3 regions of the Syntrophomonas erecta subsp. sporosyntropha genome follow, and region 2 is predicted to be linked to each of the others. Evidence: riboswitches for the same ligand, from Rfam matches in the RefSeq annotation. Region 2 holds a riboswitch; each other region holds the start of a gene.
The links. Region 2 has a riboswitch for molybdenum cofactor ahead of ACZ5Q0_RS06170 (ABC transporter substrate-binding protein). Riboswitches for the same ligand answer to the same signal wherever they lie in the genome.

Region 1 (5,275 bases), 660 kb from region 2:
TATCCGAGTTTTCCAAGTATTTCGATTGATTATGGTATAGCTGAAAAGTGTAGTAATATGGCAGTCATAGTAGGTGATTTCGGCTGGAATGATATCGGAAGCTGGGAGTCACTGGCGGAAGTATTGGAGAAAGACGAAAACGGCAATTCCGTAAATGGAAATGCTTTAGTTGTAGATAGCTCCGGTTGCCTGGTACGCACCAATGGCAAGAAGGTAGTTGTGTTCGGACTTAATGATATAGTTGTAGTGGAATGTGAGGATACAGTTCTAGTGTGTCCTAAGAGAAAATCACAGGATATCAAAAGGTTGGTCGAAATGATTGAACCAAATAAATCCTGTCTATAACAGCTCTTTGCTTTTCCTCGGGTAAAGTTAAACTATATGGCAGATTGCAAGATTTGATCAAATTGTGTAGTTTATCGCTAAGATTGGGAATGTTAGTAGGCCGGGACTTTTTTAGCATCTCCGGGCCTGGTCAGAGTATCTAATTCTGCCAACGAAAGATCCCGGAATAATATCCTCCAATGTCGGGAAATAAAGATTAATGATAAATTTATTCTTATATTGCATTATTTTGATTTTACGTTTAGAATTGTATACAAATAGATTGTGCAGTAAAATTACATAGAACTTTTCCGAACTTAAGAGCCTAAAGCAATGCCATGGGTTTTAAGTCGTTAGGGTACGTCGGGAAACGGACGTGCCTCCCATTGTGGAAAGGAGAAGCCGTACTTCGAATAATTCTTGGGGCGAGTCTGTTTTCACATGACTCGCTTTTTTGTATTTTTGTTCGCTGCATATTACACTACACACATAAACCACTTCTTTTTGATATATTTGTGACACATCCTTATAGCATATCTTTAAACATATCTTTGTAATATATTTGAAATAACTATTCAGACCCGGCGCTGCTTTTCGCCGGGTTTTTTAATGGACCTTAAAACTAAAAATTACCTATTATCTGTCTATGGCAAAATAAAAATACATTTTTGAAACCAAGAATGATAAAGTGTCGGATTTATACACTTTCCGACCAGATTGTAAGGAATTGGGGAAGGGAGGCTGGCCTATAAGTGGGAGCATATTAACAAAATCACCTGCCGTACTTTGTGAAACTAGGGAAAGGAGTGTTTTGGATAGTGCTAATTAGGAAAAAAGGTTTAGGCAAATTAGCTTTATGTTTAATGCTAAGTCTAATCCTGGGCTTAAGCGGGCTGGTAATGCCTGCAGCGGCTTATGCGGTTGATGAAATACCGGTAGCAGCGTTATCTGAAATCGAGGATGTGCTGGATTATCAGTTACTAGCAGATCCCGTTATAAACGCTGATATTAATGAAAGCATGGATCAGCCTGTGGATCCTAGTCTTAGTGATGAAGGGGACGGGAGTTTAGCCAGTGATGATGTAGTAGATGGCAAAGACCCAAAGGTGGAAGATAATACAGTTTCCAGCTATGACATTGCTCCCGAGCCTAAGACGGTTTCCGGTGCTGGCGATTCTGAGGAACTAGTTGAGACTACGGGTGATTCTGATGCTAGTGGGGCTCTTGAAGCAGAACCCCAGACAGGGGCATCAGATGTAAGCATCACAACAAATAACGGATTTGAAGAGGATGCTGAACTGATCTCTACTAATTCCCATGACTTAATAATGCCTGCAGCTGCTGGTTACGAGGTTAAGATAATCGGGGATGGGGTCGAAAATCCTATCACTTTAACCAAGGACGATTTGGAGCAAATGGAGCAGGTGTTTTCAACTTACAGTTCGATAAACACCTGGCCGACCAAGAAATGGTATACGGCAGAAGGAGTTAAGCTAGCGGATCTTTTGGATATGGCTGGAATTAAACCTGAAGCCAAGTTAATAACAGTTAAATCAACTGATGGTTATAAGATGACATTCACTCGTAAAGAACTGTTGACCGATCATCGTTACTATTATCCTGGGCTTAAGGAAAACGCCCCATATGACGGCTCAATACCAGGTTCACCGGACTCTGCGGTCAAAGTTGATACCATTTTGGCCTTACAAAGTATAGACAGCGAAAACCCAGAGTACATGAGTGATCAAGTTGCACCTTTGCTAGTTTTTGGACAGCGGTGGGTTACGGAACAGACTAATCATGCTTTTGCAAAGTATGTAGGTACAATTGAAGTTTCTACTGCAACTCCGGAAAAATGGGCTAACCCGACGGCGACACCAGCCAGCGGAACTGTAGCAGCAGGTACCGGGGTAAAACTGAGTAGTCCTAATAATGATGCTGATAAAGTTCATTATACCACCGATGGCAGTAATCCTACTTATAAAAGTCCCATGTATAATTGGATTGCTTCTCGCTGGTGGTCATCCCGGGAAGATGTCCTGGATGAAATAAATCATCCGATTGAAATAAATGAGGACACGACCATTAAGGCGGTAGTAATTGGTATAGGTAAGGACGACAGCGATATTGTTAGTCTTGATTACAAGGTAGCAGCGCCGGAACCAATAGTATTTACCGTTGGCGGGAATGCTGTGGAGGCATCCTATACTATGGCTGACTTAAAAGCTATGCCTGCAACCATAAATATTTATGGGAATAAATCCTGTAAAGGTGTTGCTTTACCGGATCTGCTGGAGGCCTTGAATATCAATGATAACACCTGGACAGTAAAGGTTATTATGAAAGACTCTCCTAATGGTGTTACCCTTCCAGCTTTCGATGAGTCTGCCAGTGATTATCTGCTTACCTATGAGATCGACGGCGAGGCCATCGTAGTCGATGGTAGTAATTTAACTCCTTTACGTATGTACTTTGATGTCAATAATAGCAAAATGAATTACAAGCATGTAACTGGTCTTACAGTTACTAAACCGGAAAGTGCTAATCCCCCGGTATTGGTAGCCGCTACAACTGATAACACGGTGGGCAACTCCATAGTAATCACCTTTGCAGATGATGAAACCTGGAGAACAGCGGTTACTGAAGTTAAGGTGAATGGTACTATACTGGCCAGCGATAAATATACAGTAGCCGAAGGTAAGCTTACCTTTGATGCTAGTATCTTTGAAGCTGCCGGAGATTATACCATTACTGTCAAGGCAACTGCTTACCAGGATGCCACTGTAACGCAGACGATGGTAGAATCAGCGGAATCTAATATACCACCAACTTTGACTGCAAGTACCAGTGGTAACACTGTAGGTAACCCCATACGGATTTTCTTTACTGATGATCCGGAGTGGAGGAACGCTATTACGGAGGTAAGCATCGATGGTACAAAACTTGATGCTGAGCAATACAAGGTGACCACCGGTAAGATCAGTATTATAGCGGGATTGTTTACAGAGGTTAAAGTTTTTAATATTACTGTTAAAGCCAACGGTTACAAAGATGCTAGCGTAATGCAGGAGATAGAGGCAAGACCCATGTGTTTTGTAACCGAAGGAAAGGGTAACATGGTTTATGTGAGTGGAAGGAATAACCATACAGTAGCAATTAAAAACGATGGTACGGTATGGGCCTGGGGCGATGGACAGGGAGGCATGCTAGGAGATGGTGAAAAGGAAAGCAGAACTGTTCCGGATCAGGTCTACGGCTTGACAGAGGTTAAGATGGTTGCAACTGGTGATAATCATACACTGGCCCTCAAGAACGATGGCACGGTATGGGCCTGGGGTTACAATTTAAGTGGCCGGCTTGGCGATGGAACCAAGATAAATAGTTCTGTTCCAGTTCAAGTTATTACCGATTCGGCAACTGGTACCGCATTGACAGATGTACAGATGATTGCGGCTGGGGATGGCTATTCTGTAGCCCTTAAAAATGATGGGACGGTATGGACCTGGGGTAACAACGGGTACGGTAAGTTAGGTGATGGTACTACACAAACAAGTATCTTACCGGTTCAAGTTACTGACCTGACGAACGTCAAAACAATTGCTACCGGGAAGGAACATTCTGTTGCCCTTAAAAATGATGGTACAGTATGGACCTGGGGTAGAAATAATTTTGGACAGTTAGGTAATGGTCTTAGCGGTTCGTCCGAAAGAAGTACTATACCGGTTCAGGTTATGATTGATCCAGAAACAAATACTCCGCTGACAGATGTCAAGGCAATTGCAGCTGGTATGAGGTTGTCTTTCGCCATTAAGAATGATGGTACAGTATGGGGTTGGGGTGCAAGTTATGATGGTAAGTTAGGCCCGGCTGGTCCTGATGGTTGGAATGCTCATAGCTGTGTGCCGATTCAGGTTATCGGATTGACGGATACTAAAATGGTTGCTGCGGGGGAAAACCATGGTATCAGCATGAAAAATGATGGGACTGTCTGGGTCTGGGGTTATAACAATTATGGTGGGTTTGGAATCGAAGGGTTGCAATCTAGTTCCATGCCCGTTCAACTATGTGAACCAGCTGATCTCACCATGATAAATGCCGGATACTTCCATTCTTTTGCTATTAAAAAGGATGGCACCATATGGTCCTGGGGTCAAAACACGAAAGGGAAACTCGGTGACGGGACGACTGAGGATAGAGCTGTTCCCACTCAGGTTAGGCTGGCTCCGCAGTCTATAACTCAGGCTGTTACCGAGAGCAACCTGGGCGAGAATGTTGAGCTGGTTTTCACAGATGACGCTGCCTGGCGGGAATCTATTACTGGCGTAAGTGTTGATGGTGTGAATTTGGCCAGCGATAAATATTCAGTTACTACCGGGAAGATTATCCTTGATGGTAGTAATTTTAACGAAGCCCGGGAATATTCTATTACTGTCAAAGCGGCCGGTTTTCTAGATGCTGCTGTTACCCAACAGGTAAGTGAAGCAGCGGAACCTATCACTTACACAGTAACCTTTGCGGTAACTCCAGAAGATGCAACTGTAGTGGTTAAAGATAGTGAAGGTATTGAAGTGGCTGCAGAAGCAGACGGAACCTACAAGTTGGAAGCTGGCGAATATAGCTATACCGTAAGTGCGGAAGGTTATGTTGAGCAAACCGGTAACTTTACAGTTACAGGTGAAGCTCAAACTGTAACTGTCGTACTAGAAGAAGAAACTGTGCAGCCTGAAACGCCGCAATACAAAATAACACCGGAACCGGATGCAATTTATGAAATAGGTGTAACCGAGGATGGTATAAAAACCATGACTGTTAATGCAGATCAAATCGGCTTTAAGTATTTTACTGTTTCTATTGAACCGGTAATAGCGAATGAAGGTACAGAAACAGTCGTATTCACCCATCGCAGAAACGATACCCAGCTGGAGCTTAATGCGGTAGTAGCCGATTTTGA
Region 2 (5,275 bases):
TTTATCCTGGCGTGGATTCGGTTGATCTAGGGGATATACATCGAGCTCCGGAAATAATCCGGGCAGGCCGCCGGGCCATGAGGAGTCAGGTGGAAGAAATAAAGCGTGGTCTAGCTGGGGAGGAGTAACAGAACCTCTCCCTATTACATATAATATCCACAAAGCATCGTGAAGAAAATCAACGGCTTCATCAGGCGGGGAGGGGGTTAAAATGGCTACCGATAAATTCGAACACGCCACCTTTTATCTAACGCGCAAACAAGTGGAAGAGATAAAAAGACTGGCCAGGGATCAGCAAATCTCCCGAAGTGCACTGGTCAGGATGATTATACGTGAATATCTGGCCCGCGAGGAGGAACAAAAAACGCAATAAGGGTTTGCAAGAAGACAGCTGCTATGGCTGCTCCCGCAAGGAGAACAAAAAGTAAATAAGCACACAGGAGGGCACTTCTACGGGGGTGCCCTCTTAAAGTATTTAATCAATAATTTACGTGAGGGGCTATTCTTTCCAGACTTGGTATGAAGCTGACGAGGTTATGGTGGACGAGCTTGTCTTGTAACGGAAGAGTGGCGGGAACCCAGCTATGGTTCCCGTTGGTTAGGATGGACGAGCTTATTTTGTAATGAGAGCAGATAGCAGGCTAAGTCTGGAAGATTAATAAATAGTAAAGAACTATTTTATTTATCCCGGTCGGGAGGGAAGATATAAGGAGGTTAAATACCCAGATTTATAGGTGGATAAAAAAGATAAAGCTTGACAACAAATAAAGAGAGAGCTAATATAATAGTGCACTAGTTAATTAATGCACTAGGCAGGTGAAAAATTAATGGACTTTAATGCTACCCAACCTATTTATCAGCAAATTATTGATGATTTCCGGAAAAGGCTAATAAGGGGGGAGCTGCAAAAAGGGGATCGGATTCCTTCCCAGAGGGAATATGCGGAAATGGCTCGGGTTAATCCTAATACAGTTCAAAGAGCTTACCGGGGGATGGAAAATATGGAGATAGTACAAACCCTCAGGGGACAAGGTACCTACATTTGCATATCCCCGGAAAGGTTAGCACAGATTAAACATGAAATGGCGGGCGGTGTTCTAAGTTATTTTATAGAGGAAATGAAATCTCTCGGCTATTCCGGAGTAGATATGGTGCAGCTGCTTCAGGAAAAGATTAAGGAGGATGAAATATGATTGAATTTAGGGAGGTCAGCAAGCATTTTGGCAGAATCCAGGCCCTGGACAGGCTGACATTTACCTTTCCAAGGGGCCGGATTATTGGATTGTTTGGCCCTAATGGAGCTGGAAAATCAACTGCCCTTAAGATGATGGTAGGATTAAACCGGCCTGATCAGGGAGAGTTAAAAATAGATGGAGAAATTCCACTGAAAACTAGAGATCGTATCGCCTACCTCCCAGAAGTAGATTACTTATATCCTTGGATGACTATTGGGGCAGCAGCTGCCTTTATCAAATCTTTTTATACAGATTGGGATGAAGGTAAATATCAGGACTTATTGGCTTTTCTCAACCTGGATAGGGAAATGAAAATAAGCCGGATTTCCAAGGGCCAACGAGCTAAGGCTAAGCTATTACTAACTGTTTCCCGTCGTGCCCCCTATTTGTTAATGGATGAACCCTTATCGGGAATAGATGTTCTAACCCGTGAGGAAATTATAAATACGTTGATTCGCGATTACCGTGAAGGGGAGCAAACCATTATCATTTCTACCCATGAAATTGCTGAGGTAGAAGCCCTGGTAGATGAGGTGGTGTTCTTAAGTGCAGGTCGTATAAAACTGGCCGGGAATGCAGAGGACTTGCGTATAGAAAAAGGCCTGTCCCTGGTGGGCATGATGAAGGAGGCGTTTCGTGATGCCAACTAGCAGCGGAAAAATGTTAGGTAGCCTATATAAAAAAGAAATGCGGGAACTAATCCCAGAAATTATAGTAATGGTTATAGTCGCCATAGTTTTAAACAGTTTTATTTATTTTCGGCTGGGGCCTAATCCTAATATCGTTGTATTACCGCTATTTCTGCTATTAGGCCTGGTGGGCCTGATGCCTTTTGTTTCCTCATTTCGCTTGCTGGGTGGAGAGTGGAACAACAATACCATTTATCTTATGATGTCACTGCCGGTAAAAGGCGGCCTGATTTTAGGAACCAAACTAATGGCTTTGATCAGTGAATATATAATCGGTACCGTTATTGCTGGGATTTGTGCCGTGGCATTTATAATGGCTATACAGCCGGAGTTATTACCGGATTTATTAGAGATAGCTGGGATAGAAGGACTATGGGAATATCTATGGCTGGCTTACCTGGGCAGTATAGTTTTTTTGCTCTATCTTATCAGTATTAGTTTTTTCAGCCAGGTAGTAGGTAAACTAGTTACCCGATTATCAGGACTAGTTACCGCATTGACGTTTTTGGTGACCCTGTGGTTATCTGGAAAATTTTCTAACCTAATATTCCCCGAGTTGGGTAATATAGCCAGCCCGGATGGATTTCCCAGCAGGATGGTTTCAGCAGGTATAGGGGTATATCTGGTAATAGTGGTGCTGATCTTTTTGATTACGGTGCTTGTGTATAATAGCCGGGTGGAGTTATAGCTTAATGGTTAGACCCATAAAACCGGGCGGTTCATCCGTCCGGTTTTAATATATTAACATCTTTAATTATAAGTCGGTACTTCCAGCTTATGGTTGAAAAAAATCTAAAATTCGACCATAATGGAGAGGAAAGACTATCTCATTTATTAATCTCCGAACCCTTATTCCTAAGACAGCCTGGTTATGGGATAAGAGTCGTTAGGGTATATCTGGAAACGGGTATGCCTCCCCTATGGAAAGGAGATGATGCCGACAATACCTACCAGGAAATGGTCGGATCTACTTATCCTTGGGGCACGAGTGGAACCGATTTTTTTATGCTTGATGCCCATGTTCCGGCCAGATATGCTAATAGTGCCAGTTATTAATTAAATAATGGGAGGGTTTAAGTATGCGAAGAAAGGCATCGATTTTTGCCATTTTAATGGTTTTCGTACTTTCGGTTCTGGTAATGGGATGCGGCCAGAAAACACCGGCACCGGCAGAAAACCAGCCAGAGAAGGTTTTAAAGTTAGCCACTACTACTAGTACTGAAGATTCTGGATTACTAGATGTTTTATTACCGGAATTTAAAAAGGATACTGGCTATACAGTAGATGTAATCGCAGTAGGTACAGGCCAGGCTATTCAAATGGGAGAAGCCGGCGATGTTGATGTAATCCTAGTACACTCCCGGGCGGCTGAAGATAAATTTGTGGCAGATGGTTTTGGGGTGGATCGTCGCGATGTTATGTATAATGACTTTCTCATCATTGGTCCGGAAGAGGATCCGGCCGGCATAAAAGGGGAAAAGGATGTAAAAGCAGCTTTTACGGCTATAGCTACCAAGCAGGCTGCCTTTGTATCCCGGGGCGATGACTCTGGTACTGATAAAAAAGAAAAGAAAATTTGGGAGGCAGCCGGAATTACTCCTGAGGGAGATTGGTATATTGAATCTGGTCAGGGCATGGGTGATACCTACCGGATGGCAGATGAAAAACAGGCTTATACTTTGATTGACCGGGCTACCTATCTGGCTAATCAAGACAAATATCGTCTGGTTACTGTGGTAGAAGGGGACCAGCTGCTCTTTAACCCTTATGGCGTTATTCCTATTAACCCGGAAAAATACCCCAATGTAGACTATGAAGGGGCTACTAAATTTGCGGAATGGTTAACTTCAGAAAAAGGACAGAAGATGATTGGTGAGTTTGGCAAAGATAAATATGATCAGACTTTATTTGTTCCTGATGCGAAATAGTTAATATAAATGCCGGGAGAGGGCCTAGGAGGGCTTTCCCGGCATTTATATATGAGTTGGATTTCGTTGTCCAAACTTCCGGATTAGCCTGTTAAAATGTACAAGTATGGAGAGCGATGTTAACGGGCCATGGTAGAACGCCTGCGAAGGCCCAGTGGCTGAAGAGGGCCAGCGGAAATAAGTTCGCAATTCCTGTAATGGGAGGTTCATTGTTTTGGATATTATTGGACCGGGTTTTAAGGAAGCTCTGGAGTTGATTATAAGCCTGGACCCCCAAATTTTTCAGGTGACCGTATTATCTTTACAGGTATCTCTTGGTGCCCTGGTAATTTCTGCCCTGCTGGGTATTCCTACTGGGGCGGCTTTTGCCTTGAAAAACTTTAAAGGTAAGCAGGTAGTATTAAACTGCATTTATACCTTAATGGGACTTCCCCCGGTACTGGCAGGATTAATCGTGTACCTTTTATTAACCTATCGGGGACCTCTGGGACAATACGAATTATTGTTTACTCCTGCAGCTATGGTGGTTGCCCAGGTACTACTGGCTACTCCCATCATCTGTGGCTTGACGGCCCGGGCAGTGATGGCATTGAGTCAGGAAGTTTATGACACGGCGGTTACTTTGGGTGCTACTCGTAGACAGGCAGTTCGTACTATTATTCGTGAGGCCCGGGTAGGCTTGATTGCGGCTTTGACCACTGCCTTAGGGAGGGTTATTGCTGAAGTAGGAGCCGTAATGCTGGTAGGGGGAAATATCAAAGGTGTAACCAGGGTGCTTACCACTTCTATCGTTTTGGAAACCCGTATGGGTAATTTTAGCTCAGCGATAGCCATTGGTCTTATTCTTCTGGTTATTTCCTTTTTAATTAACTCGGCCATATTAATATTGGAGAAAAGGACATTTAAGCATGACACCAGTATTCAAATTACATAATGTGATTAAAAGATACGGAACCCGGGAGGTTTTAAATATTCAAGACCTTATGGTAGCCGGAGGAGGAATATATGGTATATTAGGGCCTAATGGTTCAGGCAAAACCACCCTGTTAAGAATCCTGGCTCTTCTTACCATTAGCGATGAGGGGAACCTGTCTATACTGGGACAAAAGTTACGCTGGGATAAAAAGCAACTTGTACAACTCAGACGCCAGATGAGCATGGTGACCCAAACCTCGTTTATGTTTCAAGGTTCTGTTTTCTACAATGTGGCCTATGGCTTGCGAGCCCGTCGCCTGAAAGAAACAGAAATTAAAAAGAAGGTATATGCATCTTTGGAACTGGTGGGTATGCAGGGTTTTGCCCAGGCGGAAGCCCGTACCCTGTCAGGTGGAGAACGTCAGAAGGTGGCGATTGCCCGTGCTCTGGCAGTACAGCCCCGGATTGTTTTATTAGATGAACCTACCTCTAACATTGATGCCGCTAG
Region 3 (5,275 bases), 440 kb from region 2:
TCCCCGGCCGTAATAAAACTGAAAGTAAATATTTTTCCCAATGTATTTAGCCCATTATTAGCCGTGAATTCAGGATCGATTTCCAGGACATACTCAGTTGCCTGGGACATCTGCTCCAGTGTAGCTTCGCGGGGTGCAAATCTCAGCATACGAATCTTGGAGGCATCATCTATCTCCGATTGACCCGTACCACTACCTCCTCCAGTACCGCCCCCTGTGGAAATATAGGTAAAGTCACCGGCAGCAAAAACCCCATCTTCATTACCTACATAAGGTTCAGTACCCAAATCCAGAGTAATTTGCTTTCCGCTGGCTTTTTCCACCAAGGAGATACATTCTAGGTTTTGTCTGAGATTCTTATCCAATCCATTGCCAAAATTCCAGGTTAAAACCAGGTTATCCAAATCCACCGGATAAACCAGTTCATAGTGGTGATAATAGTCACTTTCCCCTTTATCTATGGCTTGGGGTGCAAAATTAAAAACTAGTCCCCCACCACCTGGTGTAACAACCATAGTTTCCAGAGCTGCTCCGGCAAAACCGAGAACATTATAGGGAACTACTTTTAAACTATACTTATGTCCGGCGTTTAAACCACCCAACTCATAATAATTTTGGTTGGGAAGCCGGGCTTCTTCCACGCCATCTACATAAACCCGGTATTCGGCAAAATCAATTTCATCCGCCACCTTCGGCCAGTTAATAACCAGCTCAGTGGGATAAACATTACTGATACTTAGGTTGGCATCCTTCGGCCACTGGGGTACCTGAGCAGCAGTGATGACCGTTGCCGTTAAAGCCTCGCTCTCGTTTTTGGCAAGGTCTACTGCCTTGACGCTAAATTCATATTCTGTATTAGAGTCAAGATCGGTAAACTTGTAGCTTAGAGCCGCAGTCTCTGCAGTCTTTACAATACCGCCCGCTTTGCTGGTGGTAATGATATATTTATCAACTCCAGAAACATCATCGGCTTCCGGCCAGCTTATAGTCAATTCAGATTCGCTTATACCGTCTGCCGATAAAGTTGCGCCATCCGGCCAGGCCGGAGGAGTGCTATCCTGTATACCGGCGGTAGTAAATTTGAAATGGTAGACCTTGTTTAGGTATTGCGGACTATTACCGGCAGTTCTAAATTGCGGGTCGAGGGTAATTTCATACTGTTTTCCTGGTTGCAGTTTATTAGCTAGGTTAATTTCAAAAGAAAAACAGGTTCCACTTATTGAGTAGCAGCACACAATGAAATCACCAGTATTAATGGTAGTTGGCTGTGGCCAGTTATTTGGATTTTGGGGTACTTTTGCAAAATCCTCATCGCTTCCATAATCCAATTCAATTTCCTCTTTATCGCTTAAATTGAAGAGGCGGAACGCTCGGATATTATCTTTAATTGCTGGTAGACCATTATTAAGACCTTTCTTTATATACCAGGTAAAATGATCATTAGCTATATTGATATCACCCTGGTAAGTGTAAAACTTTTCGTAAACGTTTTCACTGTCCGGATTGGCTAATGGTTCAAAAGTATAATTACCGTTAGTTCCGGGCGCGCCTGGTTTAAGCACGAGTGTATTGGGGGCGGTTGTAACCGCCAAACCTTGCAGGAAACTGCCATTCCCTGCCCAAGTTCCACCTACGGCTTCCACCACGATGTCATAACGGTAACTGGATTCCAGTCCTGATACGACATATTCCAGATTTCCCGTACTGACATTGTTCACTACCTTCGTAGTCTCACCGCCTGTAGTATTACTAACCGTTACCTTATATTCACTGGCATCCGCAGCTTCCGGCCAACTCACCTTGAAACTGATATTAGTAACATCGCTGATAATCAGTTCGGCTGGACCTGAAGCCTCCATCGGTTGGAAGTTGTTAAGGTTAGGGATTTCATTTACTTTATCCGTCTCCAGCTCCAGATCCGGGGTTCCCAATTCGGTGTTCTCTGGCGATGAGGTAGTACCTTCGGCAGGAACATCAGCCTCAATATTACCCGGCTCTGGCTCCAGCGGGGGTTCCAATCCGGTGTTTTCTGGAGATGGGGTAGTACCCTCGGCAGGAACATCAGCCTCAATATTACCCGGCTCTGGCTCCAGCGGGGGTTCCAATCCGGTGTTTTCTGGAGATGGGGTAGTACCCTCGGCAGGAACATCAGCCTCAACATTACCGGGCTCTGGTTCCAGCGGGAGTTCCGCTTCAGTGTTCCCCGGCAATGAGGTAGTACCTTCTCCAGGGATGTCACTGTCGGCTGTTTCACCTGTATTAGTGTTAACAGCTTCATAAACACTATCTAGTACATTTGCATCATCTGTTGTTCCTTCTGCTGCAAGTTCTAACAACTCATTTGTCAGTCCTTCCGTATCGCTGGCCTGCACAAGCGGTACGGAAAAAACCATGGACAGCATAAATACCAACGCTGTCAATATGGCGATTTTAGACTTGGTTGAGCCTCTTAAACGCAATTCTTATTCGCCTCCCAATCTTTTTTAATGGAATAAAGATTTTAAAGTACTTATCTACCTCCAATCTTGTGTAAGTTTTAATTAAACCTCCTTTCCTCTTCAGGGATTTAACGTAATAAAAAAACCCGGCACAAGGAGTGCCGGGTCTGGATAGACTGGTACAAACAAGCAGCGACTAAGACTATAAAAAAAGCGAGTCCAGTGAAAATAGACTCGCTCCGAATTTCATTCGGAATACGGCTCTCCTTTCCACATTGGGAGGCACGTCCGTTTCCCGACGTACCCTAACGGCTTGAAGCCATGGCTTTTTGCTTTAGGCCTTTAAGCTCGGAGAAGTAATTTCAAATTTTTTATTTATATGGACAGATATTCATCTTTATAACAATATACGACACAATAGAAATAATTCCTGCTTAGGTAAAATTTCAAAAATTACAAAAATATGATTTATATAAAGTGGGCCTAAGCTGGAGTGCTAAATACCAGGTATTATTCTGTGGCCTAAAGGAAAAGACGGTATATGTTGATTATAGTGCGGATTGGAGTCAGGATTATAGGGGCGGGTAGGATATTGTAAGTTAAAGGAAGTTAGCCTTACGTGATTTTCTAACTACTTTCATATTTAGTTGAGAAAAGATTGAGAAGGAAGTGCTTTTCTTTTGCAGAAAACTGTAGAGAAAAATAAAAAAACTCTTAAAATTGCCTGGCTAGCAATCTCAAGAGTTGTTAATTCCTATGGTGCCAAAGGTGGGACTCGAACCCACACGCCTTGCGGCACACGATTTTGAGTCGCGCTCGTCTGCCAATTCCGACACTCTGGCAAGATTTCCTTTACTTATAACGCAAAGATAATTATAATGTGCGGGAGGAAAGTTGTCAAGGGACCACTGTTTTAAGTTACTGTAGGATTAAGCGGATAAGCTCCGCAATAAAATATATGCCAACCTCATGCTGATCTAAATATAGGCGAGGTTAGTGGTCTTTTTTGTCAAATGGCCTGTAACAATATTATTACACAAATAGGCTAAACTATAGTTTGGCGGGGCAATTAAAATGTGGTAGGTATAAGGTAAAGCTTTCTTAGCTAAAGATAAATTACTGGTAAAGTAAGTCGAAGTCCACATGATTATCCACTTAAGCCGTTTGATACATATTATGCAAGAAGAAGGCAGTACTGATTCGAAAGGATTTGTTCCCAAGATGACGAATCAAATGTAGTATAAAGACAAAACTAACGACCCTAATACTTTTATCTAATCCCCACAAATCCCCTGAGATTAACTTTTCTAATTATTTTCTTACATTAGGTGCTGCTAGATGGGAATATATTGATGGGATCGTAAAGAAGGGAACATGGCTAGAAGTCCGGGTAGGGTTATTACAGTAGCCGGACTATAATATCAAGCCTCTATTGCACCGTACTGGGGAGAAGGGCTAATTAATATACATTAGGTTTTTTAAAAGGACCTAATACTTTTCAAACTAGGAGAAGTATAATTATGACAATGGAAGAACAGCTAATCAAGCAAAGCCTGCAAGGAGATACGGCCGCTTTTGAGGAACTGGTCACTCAATACCAAAACAAAATATACACTCTGGCTTTTCGCTATATGGGAAATGAAGAAGATGCCTATGATATGACTCAGGAGGCCTTCCTTAAGGCTTACCGAGCTTTAAGGTCATTTAAAGGGAATTCCAGCTTTGGTACCTGGCTTTACCGGGTAGCTACTAATGTTTGTTTAGATGAATTACGCCGGCGAAAACGACGAGTACCCACCTTGTCTTTAGATGAACCAGTAGCCACAAGAGATGGGGATGAGTTTGAAAAAGAGATACCTGACACATCTCCTACGGCCGACATATTATATGAACGAAAAGAGTTTTTCCAATACATACAGGAACTACTAGATGAAATGAAACCTGAACATAAGACGGCCATAATTCTCAGAGATATGATGGAATTAAGTTATGATGAAATAGCAGAGGTCCTGGATTGTTCCAGCGGAACAGTCAAGTCTAGGTTGAGCCGGGCCAGGTCAGCTTTAAGAAAAAAAATCTTAGAGAGGGAACTTTTACCTTAAACGCCTCGTCCAAACAAAACGAGGAGGAACGGTGTATGAAATGCGAACAGGTCAGGGATTTACTATCACCCTATATAGATAAGATGACTAATGACAGGGAAACCCAGGCGGTGGAGGAGCATCTGGCCACCTGTGCCAACTGCACCCATGATCTGGAGCAGCTTCGTCTGATTCAATCCCTGCTGTCTAAGGTGAATACACCGTCACTGCCGGAGTCCTTTAGTCAGGACTTTCATCGCCGTCTTTTACAGGAAAATAAACGAATTATTAAAACTCGTGACCTGCAAAAACCTCGTCACCGGGGATGGATAGCAGCTGGGGTAGCGGTATTGGCACTGGCTTTAGGTATTTATGCCAGTAGTTTTCTGCCGGCGGGAACCATAGCTTCCATTTGGCAGGATAAAGAAGATACTAATAAATCTGCACCGTCAGTAGCTGTGGAAGATATTATACAAAGGATTCAGATGTGGAGTAATCAGGAGACTTCCACCCCATCAGAAGAAATGACGGATGATGAGAAACTAGATAGTTCAGATAATGGTACTAAGCCAAAAGTGGCTAAACCTGCCGGGGGAGAAAAAAAAGTTGCCGATCTATATGAAACTAGTATTAAAGTACAGGATGTCAATAGTTCAATTAAGCAGATAAAAGAGATCGCTGAGGCTAACGGGGCTGGGGTGGTATTAGCTCCAGAGGGTAATGGTATAGTAGGGACTTCTACTGAACACAGCCGGG

Region 1: linked by a shared signal. The riboswitch ahead of ACZ5Q0_RS09280 (RCC1 domain-containing protein) and the one ahead of ACZ5Q0_RS06170 (ABC transporter substrate-binding protein) in region 2 are both predicted to bind molybdenum cofactor.
Region 3: linked by a shared signal. The riboswitch ahead of ACZ5Q0_RS08265 (fibronectin type III domain-containing protein) and the one ahead of ACZ5Q0_RS06170 (ABC transporter substrate-binding protein) in region 2 are both predicted to bind molybdenum cofactor.

What each region holds. Positions count from the first base shown of each region.
Region 1 covers NZ_AP042459.1:1,901,541-1,906,815, forward strand. The annotation lists gene ACZ5Q0_RS09275 (mannose-1-phosphate guanylyltransferase) at 1-345, shown strand, start outside; molybdenum cofactor riboswitch at 622-739, shown strand; gene ACZ5Q0_RS09280 (RCC1 domain-containing protein) at 1,113-5,275, shown strand, end outside.
Region 2 covers NZ_AP042459.1:1,246,487-1,251,761, forward strand. The annotation lists gene ACZ5Q0_RS06145 (patatin-like phospholipase family protein) at 1-128, shown strand, start outside; gene ACZ5Q0_RS06150 (ribbon-helix-helix domain-containing protein) at 212-373, shown strand; gene ACZ5Q0_RS06155 (GntR family transcriptional regulator) at 828-1,193, shown strand; gene ACZ5Q0_RS06160 (ABC transporter ATP-binding protein) at 1,190-1,885, shown strand; gene ACZ5Q0_RS06165 (hypothetical protein) at 1,875-2,612, shown strand; molybdenum cofactor riboswitch at 2,752-2,871, shown strand; gene ACZ5Q0_RS06170 (ABC transporter substrate-binding protein) at 3,004-3,852, shown strand; gene ACZ5Q0_RS06175 (ABC transporter permease) at 4,067-4,786, shown strand; gene ACZ5Q0_RS06180 (ABC transporter ATP-binding protein) at 4,761-5,275, shown strand, end outside.
Region 3 covers NZ_AP042459.1:1,688,008-1,693,282, forward strand. The annotation lists gene ACZ5Q0_RS08265 (fibronectin type III domain-containing protein) at 1-2,459, opposite strand, end outside; molybdenum cofactor riboswitch at 2,686-2,804, opposite strand; tRNA gene ACZ5Q0_RS08270 (tRNA-Leu) at 3,196-3,280, opposite strand; gene ACZ5Q0_RS08275 (RNA polymerase sigma factor) at 3,959-4,540, shown strand; gene ACZ5Q0_RS08280 (zf-HC2 domain-containing protein) at 4,576-5,275, shown strand, end outside.